DNA from 3 places in the Micromonospora sp. NPDC049523 genome. Region 3 is predicted to be linked to each of the others. Evidence: riboswitches for the same ligand, from Rfam matches in the RefSeq annotation. Region 3 holds a riboswitch; each other region holds the start of a gene.

Evidence for each region. A riboswitch is a leader RNA that binds a small molecule or an ion and turns the genes downstream of it on or off. The one in region 3 is predicted to bind cobalamin.
Region 1: it holds a riboswitch for cobalamin, as region 3 does, so the genes downstream of both, bluB (5,6-dimethylbenzimidazole synthase) here and cobN (cobaltochelatase subunit CobN) in region 3, are expected to answer to the same signal.
Region 2: it holds a riboswitch for cobalamin, as region 3 does, so the genes downstream of both, AB0J90_RS32670 (ribonucleoside-diphosphate reductase subunit alpha) here and cobN (cobaltochelatase subunit CobN) in region 3, are expected to answer to the same signal.

What each region holds. Positions count from the first base shown of each region.
Region 1 is NZ_JBFAPP010000009.1:189,329-194,513, forward strand. It holds gene AB0J90_RS16440 (hypothetical protein) at 1-65, shown strand, start outside; gene AB0J90_RS16445 (hypothetical protein) at 91-1,083, shown strand; gene AB0J90_RS16450 (PQQ-binding-like beta-propeller repeat protein) at 1,117-2,376, opposite strand; gene AB0J90_RS16455 (SRPBCC family protein) at 2,431-2,943, opposite strand; cobalamin riboswitch at 3,084-3,283, shown strand; gene bluB (5,6-dimethylbenzimidazole synthase) at 3,315-3,947, shown strand; gene AB0J90_RS16465 (hypothetical protein) at 4,035-4,781, shown strand; gene AB0J90_RS16470 (transcriptional regulator) at 4,774-5,127, shown strand.
Region 2 is NZ_JBFAPP010000032.1:29,327-34,511, forward strand. It holds gene AB0J90_RS32665 (ribonucleotide-diphosphate reductase subunit beta) at 1-124, opposite strand, end outside; gene AB0J90_RS32670 (ribonucleoside-diphosphate reductase subunit alpha) at 161-2,539, opposite strand; cobalamin riboswitch at 2,683-2,917, opposite strand; gene AB0J90_RS32675 (oxidoreductase) at 3,089-4,021, opposite strand; gene AB0J90_RS32680 (TetR family transcriptional regulator) at 4,121-4,687, shown strand; gene AB0J90_RS32685 (low temperature requirement protein A) at 4,847-5,185, shown strand, end outside.
Region 3 is NZ_JBFAPP010000001.1:117,361-122,545, forward strand. It holds gene cobN (cobaltochelatase subunit CobN) at 1-2,823, opposite strand, end outside; cobalamin riboswitch at 2,946-3,068, opposite strand; gene cobG (precorrin-3B synthase) at 3,189-4,457, shown strand; gene AB0J90_RS00560 (precorrin-8X methylmutase) at 4,454-5,080, shown strand; gene AB0J90_RS00565 (precorrin-2 C(20)-methyltransferase) at 5,098-5,185, shown strand, end outside.

The DNA.
Region 1 (5,185 bases), on a different contig from region 3:
TCCACGCACCGCTGGACAGCCAGGCCGGTACCTACACCGGGACGGTGACGCATTCGGTGGCGTAGCCGCCGGAGCAGGTCGGCACGGCACGTGTCCCTGGCCCTGCTCTGCCTCGCTGGCCTGGGCCTTCCCGCCCAGGCCAGCGCGGCTGAGCCGGACCCCGATCTGGAGAGAATCGGCATCCAGTTGCTGGAGGGCCCGGCCGACCGCCGCGCGGATCCACGCGCCCGGCGTTACATCGTGGACCACCTGCCACCCGGCACGGTCATCCATCGACAGATGTTGGTAGCGAACAACACCGACGAACGGCAGGAGATCGAGCTCTACCCGGCTGCGGCGTCCGTATCGGAGTCCCGGTTCCAGTTCGGCGAGGGACGCACTGCCAACGAGTTGTCTTCCTGGATCTCGCTCGACCGCGAGTCGGTGGAGTTGGACCCCGGTGAGGACGCCCGGTTCCGGGCCACCATCACCGTGCCGCCGGCGGCGTCGAAGGGCGAACGGTACGCGGTGATCTGGGCCTCGATATCGTCGGCGACCGATCCCGGGGCCAACGTCAACAAGATCCACAGAGTCGGTGTCCGGACCTATCTCGACATCGGCATCGGCGGCGAGCCTCCGTCCAGTTTCAGCATCGGTGATCTGGTCCCGGCCCGGGACACTCTCGGCGTGCCCTCGGTACGCATCGCCGTAAGGAACACGGGTGAACGCGCCCTCGACCTGACCGGCTCGGTCGCCCTCTCCGACGGCCCCGCCGGCATGCGCGCAGGCCCGTTCGACGTGATCGCGGGCACCACTCTGGCACCCGGCGAGTCCGGGACGGTACTCGCGGCCTTTCCCCGCGAAATACCGAACGGGCCCTGGCAGATCGACGTCAACCTGGAAAGTGGGCAGGTCAAACAGAGCGCGTCCGGAAGGATCACCTTCCCCGACCCGGGCAAGGTCGGCAAGCCCAGTTCGCCCCTGAGCCGCCTCGACTCGCCGTGGGTCCTCGCCGCCGGGTCACTGGCAGGCCTGATCCTGATCGCCGTACTGGTGTTCCTGATCCGCCGCTCCCGACGCCGCCGGGCCGAGATGTCGGTCTAGCCCGACCGGAGACCCCTGGCCGTCGGCGCCGAGTCAGCTGGCGGCCAGGATCACCGGCTGCGGCGCCGCGTAGAACTGCGCGTCGGCCGCGTCCGAGGGTGCCGCCCGCGCCAGCCGCTCCACCGCGACGAAGCCGTCCGCCGCGTACGCAAAGCCGGGCCGCCAGGGCACCACCTCGTCACCGGCGACCAGCGGGAAGCTCGACCGTTGCGCCCCGGTCGTCGAGTTCAGGGTGATCAGCTCGTGCGCGTCGGTGAGCAGGTGCACCAACCCCGGCTGTACGGCGACGATCCGCACCGGCCCGGGCCCGGTACGCCGCCACAACTCGGTGCCTTCCCGGACCGAGCGGGCCACCAGCTCGTTCCCGCTCGGGGTCAGCGCCACGTCGCCCTCGAGCACCACCTCGTTCGGGTCGAGCAGGGGCATCGGCGTCGGCTCACCCCGGCCCAGAAGCCAACCCCGGCTGCTGCCACCACTGGTGGTCCGCAACGCCGGGCAGTTCGAGCCACCGTTGCCGCAGCCGACCGGCGCCACCGCCAACTCCGGACCGGCATCCTCCGGCCGCCACCGGTTGACCAGCCGACCGGTCTGGACGTCGTGGAACTCCACCACCTGGGGCGACGCGCAGGCGTCGACGGTGACGAGCTGACCGGCGGTGGTGGTGAGCGCCCCGGCCCGGCAGGAGCCGTCGATGTCGACCCGCCACAACTCGCGCCCGTCGGTCAGGTCGAGACCGCGCAGCCCGGACCCACCGATCACCACCAGTACGGCCCGTCCGCCGCTGGCGGTGGCCGGGATCAGTCCGGCTGGGGTGTAGACCGTGCTGGCCCCGGTACGGCGTCCGTCGTACCCGTGTCCGGGTGGTGGCCCGTCGGCCCGCCACCGGATCCGGCCGGTACGGGCGTCCAGCGCGACCAGATCCCCGTCCGACCAGCGGCTGACCACGGTGGTGCCACTGGCCACGATGCCGATCAGCTCGGCCGGCCAGCGCCGGTATGACCAGTACGGCGTACGCCGGGTCCGGGCGTCGACCGGCTCGTCGGCGCGGATCTGGCGGGTGGTGGCGTACACCCGCAGCCGGCCGTCCACGATCAGCGGGGCGGAGGCGAGCGTGCCGACCACCCCGGTCGCCGCCCGCACCGGGGCCGGATAGTCGGCGCGGGCGGGGGTGAGCACCTCGGCGGGGGCGAGCACACGGTAGGTGACCACGGCTGCCGCCGCGACGACCAGCACCGCCACCAGCGCGACCACGGCCGGCCGGCGCCGGCCCCACACGCCGCCCCGCGATCGCATCCAGTACCTCCGCTGGGCACCCTACCCAGACAACCCTGGCGTGCGGCTGGCAGGTCAGGCGGCAGCGGCCGGGTTCCCGCGATGATCATGCCCGGTCGAGGTGACCACGGCGGCCAGGTCGGCCAGGTCACGACGCAACGCACCCTCGACGGTACGAGCGGCGAGTCCACCGAACACCAGCGCGAGCAGCCGCGCGTACGGTGCCGTGACCGCACCCTGCTGCACCACGCTGACCGCGGTCCAGCCGCTGCGCCGCCGCCGACGCCGCCCCTGGACCGCGGTGAAGGTGTACACGGTCCGGTAGTCGACGCCGACGCCGGACGAGCTGACGGTGAGCCGGTGCGGTGGGCTGAGTTCCTCCACCCGGAACTCCTCCAGCAACTCGGTGCCGTCGGGCAGGTGGTGGCTCTCCCGCCAGACCGTGCCGACCCGCATCGGGCCGGCGGTGAGCACCTCGATCCCGTTGATCGTGGAAAGCCAGTCGGATCGGCCGGGCAGGTCGGTGAAGACCTGCCACAACTCCTCGGCGGACGCCTGCACCAGCCGGGTCACCGCTACCGTCGCCATCACACCTCCCGAACCTCCACCGTACGGCCGGTGACCGACCATTAACGCGAACATTCGCGGAAGGCGACGAGAACGTGACCCGAGTGACGATCGAACCCTCCCCGCCCGGATCCCGGAGCCCGTCCCGCTAGGGTGCGCAGCGGCACGAACTGTTGCGAGGTGCCCCGCGCGAGCGGGGAGAATCGGGAAGCCGGTGTGATTCCGGCACGGGCCCGCCGCGGTGACCGGGGAGCTGCCACCCACGCGTACGAGACGCAGCCACTGGCCCGAGGGGCTGGGAAGGCGGGTGACCAGCGCAGATCCGGAAGTCCGAAGACCGGCCTCGCTGTCACCAGCCCCCTTCGGGGGCGCGAGCGCAGCGGGAGCCTGCCTTGGACACCGATCTCTACGACGTCATCCACCGCCGCCGGGACGTACGTGCCCAGTTCACCGGTGCCCCGATCCCGGACGAGGTGCTGCACCGGGTCCTGACGGCGGCGCACGCCGCGCCCAGCGTCGGGCTGTCCCAGCCCTGGGACTTCGTCCTGGTCCGGGATCCGGACCTGCGGCAGAGGTTCCACCAGCACGTCGAACGGGAGCGGGACACCTTCGCGTCCACCCTGGACGGCGACGCCGCCGAGCGCTTCGCCCGGATCAAGATCGACGGCGTACGCGAGTCGACCCTGTCGGTCGTGGTCACGTACGACCCGGACCGGGGTGGTCCGGCGGTGCTCGGTCGGCACGCGATCGCCGACGCCGGTCTCTACTCGGTCTGCCTGGCGATCCAGAACCTGTGGCTGGCCGCCAGCGCCGAGCGGCTCGGGGTCGGCTGGGTGTCGTTCTACCGGGAGCCGTTCCTGCGGGACCTGCTCGGCATCCCCGCCACCATCCGCCCGGTCGCCTGGCTCTGCCTCGGCCCGGTGACCCACTTCGAGCAGACCCCCGACCTGGAACGACACGGTTGGCGTCGGCGCCGTCCACTGTCGGCGGCGATCCACCAGGACCGCTGGCGTCCCTCCGTCTGATCTTCTCCGGGCCTTGCCTCCACTGGGGACCCGCCCGCATACTTTGCATTGCAGAGTAAATCACTGTTGCAGAGTTGAGGAGGGGCCATGAGCCCGGCTGACACGGGGGAAGCCGAACGGACACTGGTCGAACTGAGGCGCCTGCGTCAACGCACCCACGCCCGCGCCCACGGCGGGGCCTGGCTACCGGCAGCGGGTGTGGCGGCCCTGCTGCTGCTGAGCATCGCCCTCTACCGCTACCCGTTCGAGCCGGCGTACGCGATCACCGCCGAGTACCCGTACTGGGCCGGCTTGCCCGACCAGCAGCGCAGCCCGCTCGCGTCGTACCTGTTCTGGTTCCTCGGCACACCGCTGCTGATCGCGGTAATCGGGGCCTGGTACCGGTGGCGCTCCCGCCAACTGGGGCTCCGGGTGGCCTGGTGGCCGTTCGCGGGGACCGCCCTGGGCGTCCTGGTGCTGCTCGCGATACTCGCGGCGGTACCGAAGGGCCCACCGTCCGACGAACTGATCGCCAACACCGGCTTCTGGTGGCAGGGCCTGTTGACACCACTGCTGCCGATCGCGGCGGCCCTGGTCGCGCTCGCCCGGGTGGAACGTAGCCTCGGCCTCGCGGTAGCCGGGGTGTGGATCGCCCTGCTGGCGGTCTGGCTCTGCGGCAATCCCCGCCTGGGTTACCTGCCGCCGTGGGTGATCCAACTCATCGACGGCAACCCGGACGCGCTCGGTGGCGAACTCGCCCTCCGACCGGGCCACTATCTTGTGCTGATGGCACTGCCCCTGGTCATCTTCGCCGCCGTACGCGCCCGGCGGTCCCGAAGGTATGCCGGTGAATGACCCGCAGGCGCCGCATCCGGCGCTCGCGCTGGACGACACCGTCCACCAACGCGTACGCCTGGGCATTCTCACCGTGCTCAGCGCGACGCAGGAGTGCAAGTTCGCCACCCTGCGGGACGAACTCGGGCTCACCGACGGCAACCTGAACCGGCACCTGCGGATCCTGGAACAGGCCGAGTTGTTGCAGGTGATCAAGGGTTACGAGGCGCGCCGCCCCTGCACCTGGCTCCGACTCACCAGGCAGGGGCGGGCCGCCCTACGGGCCGAGGTCGCCGCCCTGGAACAACTCGTCAGCCGCATCCGCACCGCCACCGACCCCACCGCCACCAATCCCGCGGACTCGTAGAACCACGAGAATCCGGGCTTCGCCCGCCACAGCGCCCACGGGAACCATGATCACTGCG
Region 2 (5,185 bases), on a different contig from region 3:
CGACGGTCCAGGTGTTCTTGATCGCGTCGCGGTACCGGTCGAAGAAGTGCGGGTAGCGCATCGGCCGCAGGGTCAGGTCCATCCCCGGGTCGAGCAACATGGAGGTCTTGGCGGTGCTCGTCATCGTGTTGCCTCACGTGTGGGTGCGGGTGGGGGCTACTTACTGGCAGGCTTCGCAGGACTCGGGGTTCTCCAGCGAGCAGGCGACCGCGTCGGTGTCGACGGTCACCGGGCGGTCGATGGTGACGGTGGCCTGCTGGATCCGGGTGGCGGGACGGGAGCGCAGGTAATACGTGGTCTTCAGCCCCGACTTCCAGGCGTACAGGTACATCGAGGAGAGCTTGCCGATGTTCGGTGCGCTCATGAACAGGTTCAGCGACTGGCTCTGGTCGATGTACGGGGACCGGGCGGCAGCGAGGTCGATCAACGCCCGCTGGGGCAGTTCCCACGCGGTCCGGAACAGCTCCCGTACGTCGGCCGGCAGCGACTCGATGCCCTGGACCGAGCCCTCCGCGCGCCGGATCTCGGTACGCACCTGCTCGGTCCACCGGCCCAGCGCCTTGAGTTCCCGTACCAGGGCGGTGTTGATCTGCAGGAACTCCCCGGAGAGCGTCTCCCGCTTGAACAGGTTGGACACCTGCGGCTCGATGCACTCGTAACAACCGGCGATCGAGGCGATGGTCGCCGTCGGGGCGATCGCGACCAGCAGCGAGTTGCGCAGGCCGTGTGCCGCGATCCGCTGTCGTACCGCGCTCCAGCGCTGCTCCTGGGTGGGGGTCACCCCCCACAGGTCGGGCTGGAGCTGACCGCGCGCCGCCCGCGTCTGCGCGTACGCCGGGTGCGGTCCGAACTGTTCGGCCAGGTCGGCGGAGGTTTCCAGGGCGGTCAGGTAGATCTCCTCGGAGATCCTGGTGGAAAGCTCCGACGCCCGCGCGGAGTCGAACGGCAGCCGGAGCGCGAAGAAGACGTCCTGCAGGCCCATCAGGCCGAGCCCCACCGGCCGCCAACGCGGATTGCTCGCCGCCGCCTCGACGCTCGGGTAGTAGTTGATGTCGATCACCCGGTCGAGGAAGAGCACGGCGGTACGGACCGTGTCCCGTAGCCGCTCCCAGTCGATGTCGTCGCCCGCGACGTGCGCGGCCAGGTTGATCGAACCGAGGTTGCAGACCGCCGTCTCGCCGTCGCTGGATACCTCGACGATCTCGGTGCAGAGGTTCGACAGGTGCACCACGTTGCCGGGCTCGGCGGTCTGGTTGGACAGCCGGTTCGACGGGTCCTTGAACGTCATCCACCCGTTGCCGGTCTGGGCCAGGGTGCGCATCATCCGCCCGTACAGGTCACGGGCCTTGACCTGGCGCACGAACCGGCCGGCGGCCTCGGCGGACCGGTAGGCGGCGTCGAACTCGTCCCCCCACAGGTCGGGCAGTTCGGGCACCTCGGCCGGGTCGAACAGCGACCACGTCTCGTCCGCCTCGACCCGCCGCATGAACTCGTCCGGAATCCAGTTGGCCAGGTTGAGGTTGTGCGTACGCCGGGCGTCCTCACCGGTGTTGTCCCGCAGCTCCAGGAACTCCTCGATGTCCGGGTGCCACGGTTCCAGGTAGACGCAGGCCGCGCCCTTGCGACGGCCACCCTGGTTCACCGCCGCCACGCTCGCGTCCAGGGTCCGCAGCCACGGCACGATCCCGTTCGACAGGCCGTTCGTGCCCCGGATCAGCGCGCCCCGGGAACGCACCCGCGACCAGGCGATCCCGATCCCGCCGGCGAACTTCGACAGCTTTGCCACCTGGGCGTACCGGTCGTAGATCGAGTCGAGTTCGTCGCGGGGCGAGTCGACCAGGAAACAGGACGACATCTGGGTGTGCGCGGTGCCGGAGTTGAACAGCGTCGGGGAACTCGGCAGGTACGCGAGCGTTGACATCAACCGGTAGAACCCGATCGCCTCGCCGGGCGTACGGGACAGGCCGCAGGCGACCCGTAGCAGCCAGTACTGCGGCGTCTCCAGCACCAGCCGCCCGGTCGGGTGGCGCAGCAGGTAGCGGTCGTGGACCGTACGCAGCCCGAAGTATTCGAACCGCAGGTCGGCGGTGGGGTCGATCGCGTCGTCGAGCTTGCGGGCGTTGACCGCCACGAACCGTGCCGTGTCGTCGCCGATCAGCCCGAGTTCGTGGCCGAGGCGGATTGCCTGGCTGAACGACGCGATGCCGTGGCCGCGTACCTCCTTGTCGACGTAACCGGCCAGCAGCCGGGCCGCGAGCCGGGAGTACTGGGGCTCCTCGCCGATCATCTCGGCGGCGGTCTGGATCGACAACCGGTCCAGTTCGGCCGTGGTCGCCCCGTCGTAGAGTCCACTGATCGTCCGGGTAGCCACCCGCAGCGGGTCGATGTCGTCCAGGTCGTCCGCCCAGCGCTGCACCGCCCGGACGATCTTGTCGACGTCGACCGGTTCGAGTGTGCCGTTGCGCTTGCGTACCTGCATCTGCGTACGCCGCTGCCCCGGCGTGGGCAGATCGCCGCCCGTCGTCGTGCCGTCCGGCATCAACTCTGTGACCGTCACCTGTCGCTCCTCGGTACTCGTCGCCGACGAGGTCCGGAGTGCGCGCAGGCAGGCAGGGACGCACGCGAAACGCGCGTCTGTGCCGTCGGCCGTCCCGCGCGGCCTCGGACCGCCGCGCACGGATGGGCCGGCGCGGCGCGGCTGGCAGGTCTTCGGACTCATGGGCGCGGCCACGGCTACCCGTGACTCCCTACTGACCGTCGCTTCCCAGGTCACCCGGCAGAGGCCGGTTGTCTCCCAGTGCTGTGTGACGGCTGTCGTTCCCACTCACCGCTGCGGGGCAGTCCCGGACTTCCACCGGGTTCCCTCTTGCCTCAGCCAGGTTGGATACCCGGCCGAACCAGTCGCGCCACAGACTATATATGGGGGAGGCCTGGAAACCGAACACCAGATGTCGTGTCGGGTGTGTCGGCGGGCCGCGGCCTGGCACTCCCCATCGAGGTCGGTCACCCGCGGCCGGCGCGCGCCTCCCGAACCGTCCGTCGTGTCCTGTCCGGCCCGTCCCGGCCAGGCAGAGGACCCCGGCGTACGTCACCGAGCGCTACCGGTCAGAGGGAAGGAGACGCCGGTGAGGCGTTCGCTGGCGTCCCACAGTCGGCTGCCCTCGGCCGGGTCGTCGGCACCGCGGGGCAGCGCTACCGGCTTCGGCGTGCCGGCGGTCTGGTTGCGGGAGGCCGGGCCGATGAACTCTCCGGAGTGGACGTCGGGGCTGGTCGCGGCGTAGAGGCTGGGCCACGCCGCGCCCTCCGGCGAGCCCATCAGGAACTTCTCCATGACGCCGGTGAGGGCCCGGACGAGTGCACCCCGGGTGTGCTGCTGCAGGTTCGTCATGGCCGCGCCGGGGTGGATCACGACCGGGGTGATGGTCGTACCGGCGAGACGGCGGGCGAGTTCCCGGGTGAAGACGACGTTGGCGCGCTTGGACTTCGCGTAGGCGGCCATCGGACGGTAGCGTTCCTCGCTCATCAGGTCGGTCAGCGTCCCGCTGGGCCATTTCGCGGCGATCGCGCTGACCGTCACGATGCGAGCCGCGGGGGAGCGCAGCAGGGCGGGCAGCACCTGGGCGGTGAGCGCGAAGTGCCCGAGGTGGTTGGTGCCGACGGTCAGCTCGAATCCGTCCCTGGTGGTCCGGCGCTCCGGGATGTTCATGATCCCGGCGTTGTTGACCAGCAGGTCGAGGGTCTCGGTGGCGGCGACCCGAGCGGCCGCGTCCCTGACCGAGGACAGGTCGCCGAGGTCCAGGACCACGCTGTCCAGGTCCGCCTGCGGCAGTTCGGCGCGGAGCGTACGCACCGCCTCGTCGAGCCGCGGCCGGCTCCGCCCGGCGAGGATGACCCGGGCCCCGTGCCGGGCGAGCACCCGTGCCGTCTCCAGCCCGATTCCGCTGTTCGCGCCGGTGACGAGGGCGGTACGCCCGGTCTGGTCGGCGATCGCCTCGGGTGTCCAGTGAGTGTGGTCCGGCATGCCGATCCCCCTTCGTAGTGAACATTCATTCAGTAAGTTCGACGGTAGCCGCGGTCGGCTCGGCTTGTCAAATGAATGTTCAGTAGGCAAGCTGGGGACATGAGTACCCGTGACCCGGAGACCAAACGCCAGCGCCTGCTGGAGGCGGCCCTGTCGGAGTTCGCCGCGTACGGCCTGGCCGGGGCGCGGGTCGACCGCCTCGCCAAGCGGGCGGGGATCAGTGCCGGCCTCGTCTACTCGTTCTACGAGAACAAGGAGGGCCTGTTCGAGGCGGTTTTCGACGCGATCGTCGAGCAGGTGGTCGCGGGCGTCCCGATTGACGCCGACGACCTGGGCGAGTACGCCGCGCGGCTCTACGACGGCGGGCTGGCCTATCCCGAGGTGATGCGGTTCGTGGCCTGGTACGAGCTGGAACGGGGTGACTCGGCCGGCCGGCGGGCGTCGACCTCGGCCGCGATGAAGCAGAAGCTGGACGCGGTGGCGGACGCCCAGCGCCGGGGCGTGCTCACCGACCGGTTCACCGCCGGGCAGCTCCTGGCGCTGGTGCTGAACCTCGCCAACATGTGGCAGATGCAGGCCGCAGACTTCCTGGATCTCGTACCCGAGCAGGACCGGCGTACGACGATCGTGGACGCCGTGCGGCGTCTGGTCGCTCCCGCCCGCTGACCGCCCCGACGGGGTTGGCAGAGCCGTTCGTCACCGGAATCCGGGATCGGTGCCGTCGCCCTGTGGTACGACTGGCTGCGACGACGGATCGGTACGGGGCCGGTTGTCGCCCGAGCCGGCAGCCCGGAGGCGGGCGGGAGGCGTGGGAACGGGCGGCGCATGACAACGGGTAGAGGCTCCACGCTGATCCGCGACCCCAGCCAGCCGCAGCGGGCCACGTACGTCGAGCTCTTCTACGACCTGGTCTTCGTCTTCACCCTCGCCCGGCTCGCCGAGGCGTTGATCGAGGACCTGCACCCGCTCGGCGCGTACGAGGCACTGATTCTCCTGCTCGCGACCTGGTGGGTGTGGTCGTACACCAACCTGGCCACGGAGACGCTGGACTCGCAGCGGCCCGCCGTCCAACTGCTGGTCATCGCGATCATGTTCGGCAGCCTGGTGATGTCGACCGCGATACCCGACGCGTTCGACGGTCGCGGACCGCTCTTCGCCTCCGCG
Region 3 (5,185 bases):
GGCCGGCTCGTCGAGTCCGGCGACGAGGCGTACCGCGTCGTCGAGCAGGGCCACCACGTGCGGGAACGCGTCCCGGAAGAAGCCGCTGATCCGCATCGTGACGTCGATGCGGGGCCGGCCCAGTTCGGCCGGGTCGATCGGTTCCAGGCCGGTGACCCGACGCGACGCCTCGTCCCAGCGTGGCCGTACGCCGAGCAGCGCGAGTACCTCGGCGATGTCGTCACCGGCGGTACGCATGGCGCTGGTGCCCCACATGGACAGTCCGACCGAGCGCGGCCACTCCCCGTTGTCGGCCTTGTAGCGGGCCAGCAGCGAGTCCGCCATCGCCTGCCCGGCTTCCCAGGCCAGCCGGCTCGGCACCGCCTTCGGGTCGACGGAGTAGAAGTTGCGGCCGGTGGGCAGCACGTTGACCAGGCCGCGCAGTGGCGATCCGCTCGGGCCGGCGGCCACGTAGCCGCCGTCGAGGGCGTGCAGCACCGAGGTCATCTCGTCGCTGGTCCGGTCCAGCCGGGGCACGATCTCGCCTGCCGCGAACTCCAGCACCCGGACCACCGGTTCGTGGTCGGCCACGGCGTCGCCGAGCACCCGTTCGCACACCTCGGTGCCGACGCCGGGTGTCCAGTCCCGTTCCTCCATCGCCAGCACCAACGCGCGGGCGGTTTCCTCGATCCGGTCGACCTCGACCCGGCCGGCGGTGCCGTCCTCGGTCAGGCCGAGCGCCTCGCGCAGGCCGGGCAGGGCGGCGACCTGACCGGCCCACATCTGCCGGGCGCGGAGCATCGCCAGCACCAGGTCGACCCGGTTCTGCCCGCTCGGCGCCACCCCGAGTACGTGCAGCCCGTCGCGGATCTGGACGTCCTTGACCTCGCAGAGCCAGCCGTCGACGTGCAGGATGAACTCGTCGAACTCGGCGTCGTGCGGCCGGTCGGACAGGCCGAGGTCGTGGTCGAGCTTGGCGGCCTGGATCAGGGTCCAGATCTGGGCCCGGATCGCCGGCAGCTTCGCCGGGTCCAGCGCGGCGATGTTCGCGTGTTCGTCGAGGAGCTGTTCCAGCCGGGCGATGTCGCCGTAGCTGTCGGCGCGGGCCATCGGCGGGATCAGGTGGTCGACCAGGGTGGCGTGCGCCCGCCGCTTGGCCTGGGTCCCCTCGCCGGGGTCGTTGACCAGGAACGGGTAGATCAGCGGCAGGTCACCGAGGGCGGCGTCGGACCCGCAGGCGGCGGACATGCCGAGCGTCTTGCCGGGCAGCCACTCCAGGTTGCCGTGCTTGCCGACGTGCACCATCGCGTGCGCGCCGAACTCGTCGGCCAGCCACCGGTACGCGGCCAGGTAGTGGTGGCTCGGCGGCAGGTCCGGGTCGTGGTAGATGGCGACCGGGTTCTCGCCGAAACCACGCGGCGGTTGGACCATGACCACGGTGTTCCCGGAACGCAGCGCGGCGAGCACGATCTCGCCATCGGGGTCGCGGGAGGTGTCGACAAACAGTTCACCGGGCGGCGGCCCCCAGTGCCGTTCCATGCCCTCGCGCAGCTCGGACGGGAGGGTGTCGTACCAGGCCCGGTAGCGGCTGGCCGGGATCCGGATCGGGTTGGCTTCGAGCTGCTGCTCGGTGAGCCAGTTGAGGTCCTGGCCACCGGCGGCGATCAGCGCGTGCACCAGGGCGTCGCCGTCACCGGCGGTCACTCCGGGGAAGGCGTCGGGGCCGTCGGCCGGACCGATGTCGTACCCCTGGTCGCGCATGGCGGTGAGCAGCCGGACGACGCTGGCCGGGGTGTCGAGGCCGACCGCGTTGCCGATCCGGGCGTGCTTGGTCGGGTACGCCGACAGCATCAGCACGATCCGGCGCTGCGCGGGCGGGATGTGGCGCAGCGAGCCGTGCCGTACCGCGATGCCGGCGACCCGGGCGGATCGCTCCGGGTCGGCCACGTAGACGGTCAGCCCGTCGGAGTCGATCTCCTTGAACGAGAACGGCACGGTGATGATCCGGCCGTCGAACTCGGGGATGGCGACCTGGGTGGCGGTGTCCAGCGGGGAGAGGCCGTCGTCGTTGTCCGCCCAGACCGCACGGCTGCTGGTCAGGCAGAGCCCCTGCAGGATCGGCACGTCGAGGGCGGCGAGCGCGCCGACGTCCCAGGCCTCGTCGTCGCCGCCGGCACCGGCCTCGGCGGGTCGGCTGCCACCGGCGGCGAGCACGGTCACGACCAGCGCGTCCGCCTCACCGAGGGTTTCCAGCAGGGCGGCCTGCGGGCTGCGCAGCGACGCGCAGTAGACCGGCAGCGGGCGACCTCCGGCGTCCTCGATCGCGGTGCAGAGCGTCTCGACGAAGGCGGTGTTGCCGGCCACGTGGTGGGCCCGGTAGTAGAGGACCCCGATCACCGGCCCGTCGCTGTTGCGGGCCGTACGCTCCAGCCGTCCCCATTCGGGGGTCGGCACCGGTGGGGCGAAGCCGTACCCGGTGAGCAGGATCGTGTCGGAGAGGAACCGGTGCAGCTCGGTGAGGTTGGCCGGGCCGCCGTGCGCGAGGTAGGCGTGGGCCTCCGCGGCCACCCCGGCGGGCACGGTCGAGCGGCGCATCAGCTCCGCGTCCGGTGCCTGCTCACCACCGAGGAGTACGACCGGCAGCGCACCCGCCAGCAGCGCGTCCAGCCCCTCCTCCCAGGCCCGGTAGCCGCCGAGGATGCGTACGACCACGAGGTCGACGCCGTCGAGCAGGGCGGGCAGGTCCTCGACCGAGGTGCGGGCCGGGTTGGCCAGCCGGAAGTCGGCGCCACTGGCCCTGCCGGAGAGCAGGTCGGTGTCCGAGGTGGAGAGGAGCAGGATCATCGGGCACCGCGCAGGGCGTGGCGTGACATGGTGGTTCCTCCCTCGGGGTCCGCGCCCCGGGTTCGTCGGTTGCGGCTCGGGGCGGGCCCGGACGGGTACGCTCCATGCCGCGCGGTGACCCGGAGTCTCCTGGCTCCCGGATCGTCGCTCGCCCCGGTCTTCCCGCCCGTGTGGGCCGTGACCGTGTCGGGGTCCGCTCCCCGGTAACAGTGGCGGGACCGCGCCGGGATCACACCGGCTTCCTCCACCTGTCGCCGCGTTCAGCGGTTCTCACTCTCACGAGTCGGACCCCCGTTCGTCAAGCGGCCCCCGGTAGGGGTGCCGCTCCGCCGGGGTGGGCCCACCCAGGCCGTAGTATCCGCCGGGTGTGGTCACCACGAGGGCGGTCGGCACCGGACGCCTGTCCGGGGACGCTGCGCGTACATGCCGCTGCCGACGGCAACCTGGCCCGGGTGCGGGTGCCCGGTGGGCGGCTGCACGCCGACCAGTTGGCCGCGCTGGCCGCCGCCACGGACGAACTCGGTGACGGTGGTCTGGAGCTGACCTCGCGCGGGAACGTACAGCTTCGTGGCCTGCGGGCGGGTGCCGAGCGGGAACTGGCCGCCCGGTTGTACGAGGCGGGGCTGCTGCCGTCGGAGACCCACGAACGCGTACGCAACGTCATCGCCTCCGTACTCAGTGGTCGGGTCGGTGGGGGTTTGCTCGACGTCCGGCCGCTGGTCGACGCGCTGGACGAGGGGCTCTGCGCAGATCCGGCGCTGGCCGGGTTGCCCGGTCGGTTCCTGTTCACCGTCGACGACGGTCGGGGCGACGTGACCGGCTTCGGGGCGGACGTGGGGCTGCTCGCCGTGCCGGGAGGTCCGGTGGCGGTGCTGCTGGCCGGCACCGACACGGGAGTACGGGTCAGCCCGCGGGAGGCCGCCTCGACCGCCCTGCTCGCCGCGCGCTTGTTCCTCGCCGAGTCCACCGCGCAGCACAGCACCGCCTGGCGGCTGGCCGAACTCGACGACGGCGTACGGAGGGTCACCGCCCGCCTGGTTGCGGCGCTCGACCCGACGCTCCTGGTGCCGCCCGGCGACCTGACGATCCCCGAGGTGCCGACGCGAGCACCGGTCGGGGCGGTGTCCCAGCTCGACGGGCGGGTGGCGCTGGCGCTGGTGGTGCCGCTCGGCCGGCTCACCAAAGCGCAGCTCGACGCACTCGGGGCAGCCGCGAGCGCGGGCAGCGACGAGATCAACATCACTCCGTGGCGCACCGTCGTGGTACCCGATCTGAGCACCCGCGAGGCTGAGCGCCGGCTGGCGACGCTTGCGGCCGAGGGTCTGGTGGCGGATGCCGCCGCCGGTTGGGTCGGGGTGACCGGCTGCGCCGGGCGTCCCGGCTGCGCGAAGGCGCTCGCGAACGTACGGACCGACGCCACCCGGGTGCACGCCTCGGCGGTGCCGGGCGCTGGCGACCTGCCGGTGCACTGGGTCGGTTGTGAGCGGCGCTGCGGCCGGCCGGCGGACCGGCATGTCGAGGTGCTGGCCACCGTCGAGGGTTACCAGGTCAGCCTGGACGGTCGACCGCACCCGCGGTCGGCGACGCTGGACGAAACCGCTGCCGCGATCGCGGCGGCACGGAGGGGTAAGTGATCGACTACGTCCGCGACGGTGCGGAGATCTACCGCCGGTCGTTCGCCACGATCCGCGCCGAGGCGGACCTGTCGGGCCTGCCCGACGACGTCGCCGCGGTGACCGTACGCATGATCCACGCCTGCGGCATGGTCGACCTGCCGGCGGACGTCGACCACTCCCCCGGCGTGGTGTCGGCGGCGCGGGCGGCGCTGCGCGCCGGGGCGCCGATCCTCTGTGACGCCGAGATGGTCGCCTCCGGGGTGACCCGGACCCGGCTGCCCGCCGACAACGAGGTGATCTGCACCCTGCGCGACCCACGGGTGCCCGCGCTCGCCGCCGAACTCGGCACCACCCGCAGCGCCGCCGCGCTGGAGTTGTGGGGCGACCGGCTCGACGGCGCGGTGGTAGCCGTCGGCAACGCCCCGACCGCGCTGTTCCGCCTGCTCGAAATGGTCGACGCGGGTGCGGGGCGGCCGGCGGCGGTGCTCGGCATCCCGGTCGGCTTCATCGGCGCGGCCGAGTCCAAGCGGGCGCTCGCCGACCATGCCGGCGGACTGGAATACCTGGTCGTGCACGGGCGGCGCGGTGGCAGCGCGATGACCGCGGCGGCGATCAACGCCATCGCCAGCGAGAAAGAGTGACCAGCGTGGACGGCGGCATGCCCGTGGACGCGACGGAACCGGGCCTCGACGGCAGCGGGACGGAACCGGGCCGCACCACGGGCCGGCTGTACGGGGTGGGGCTCG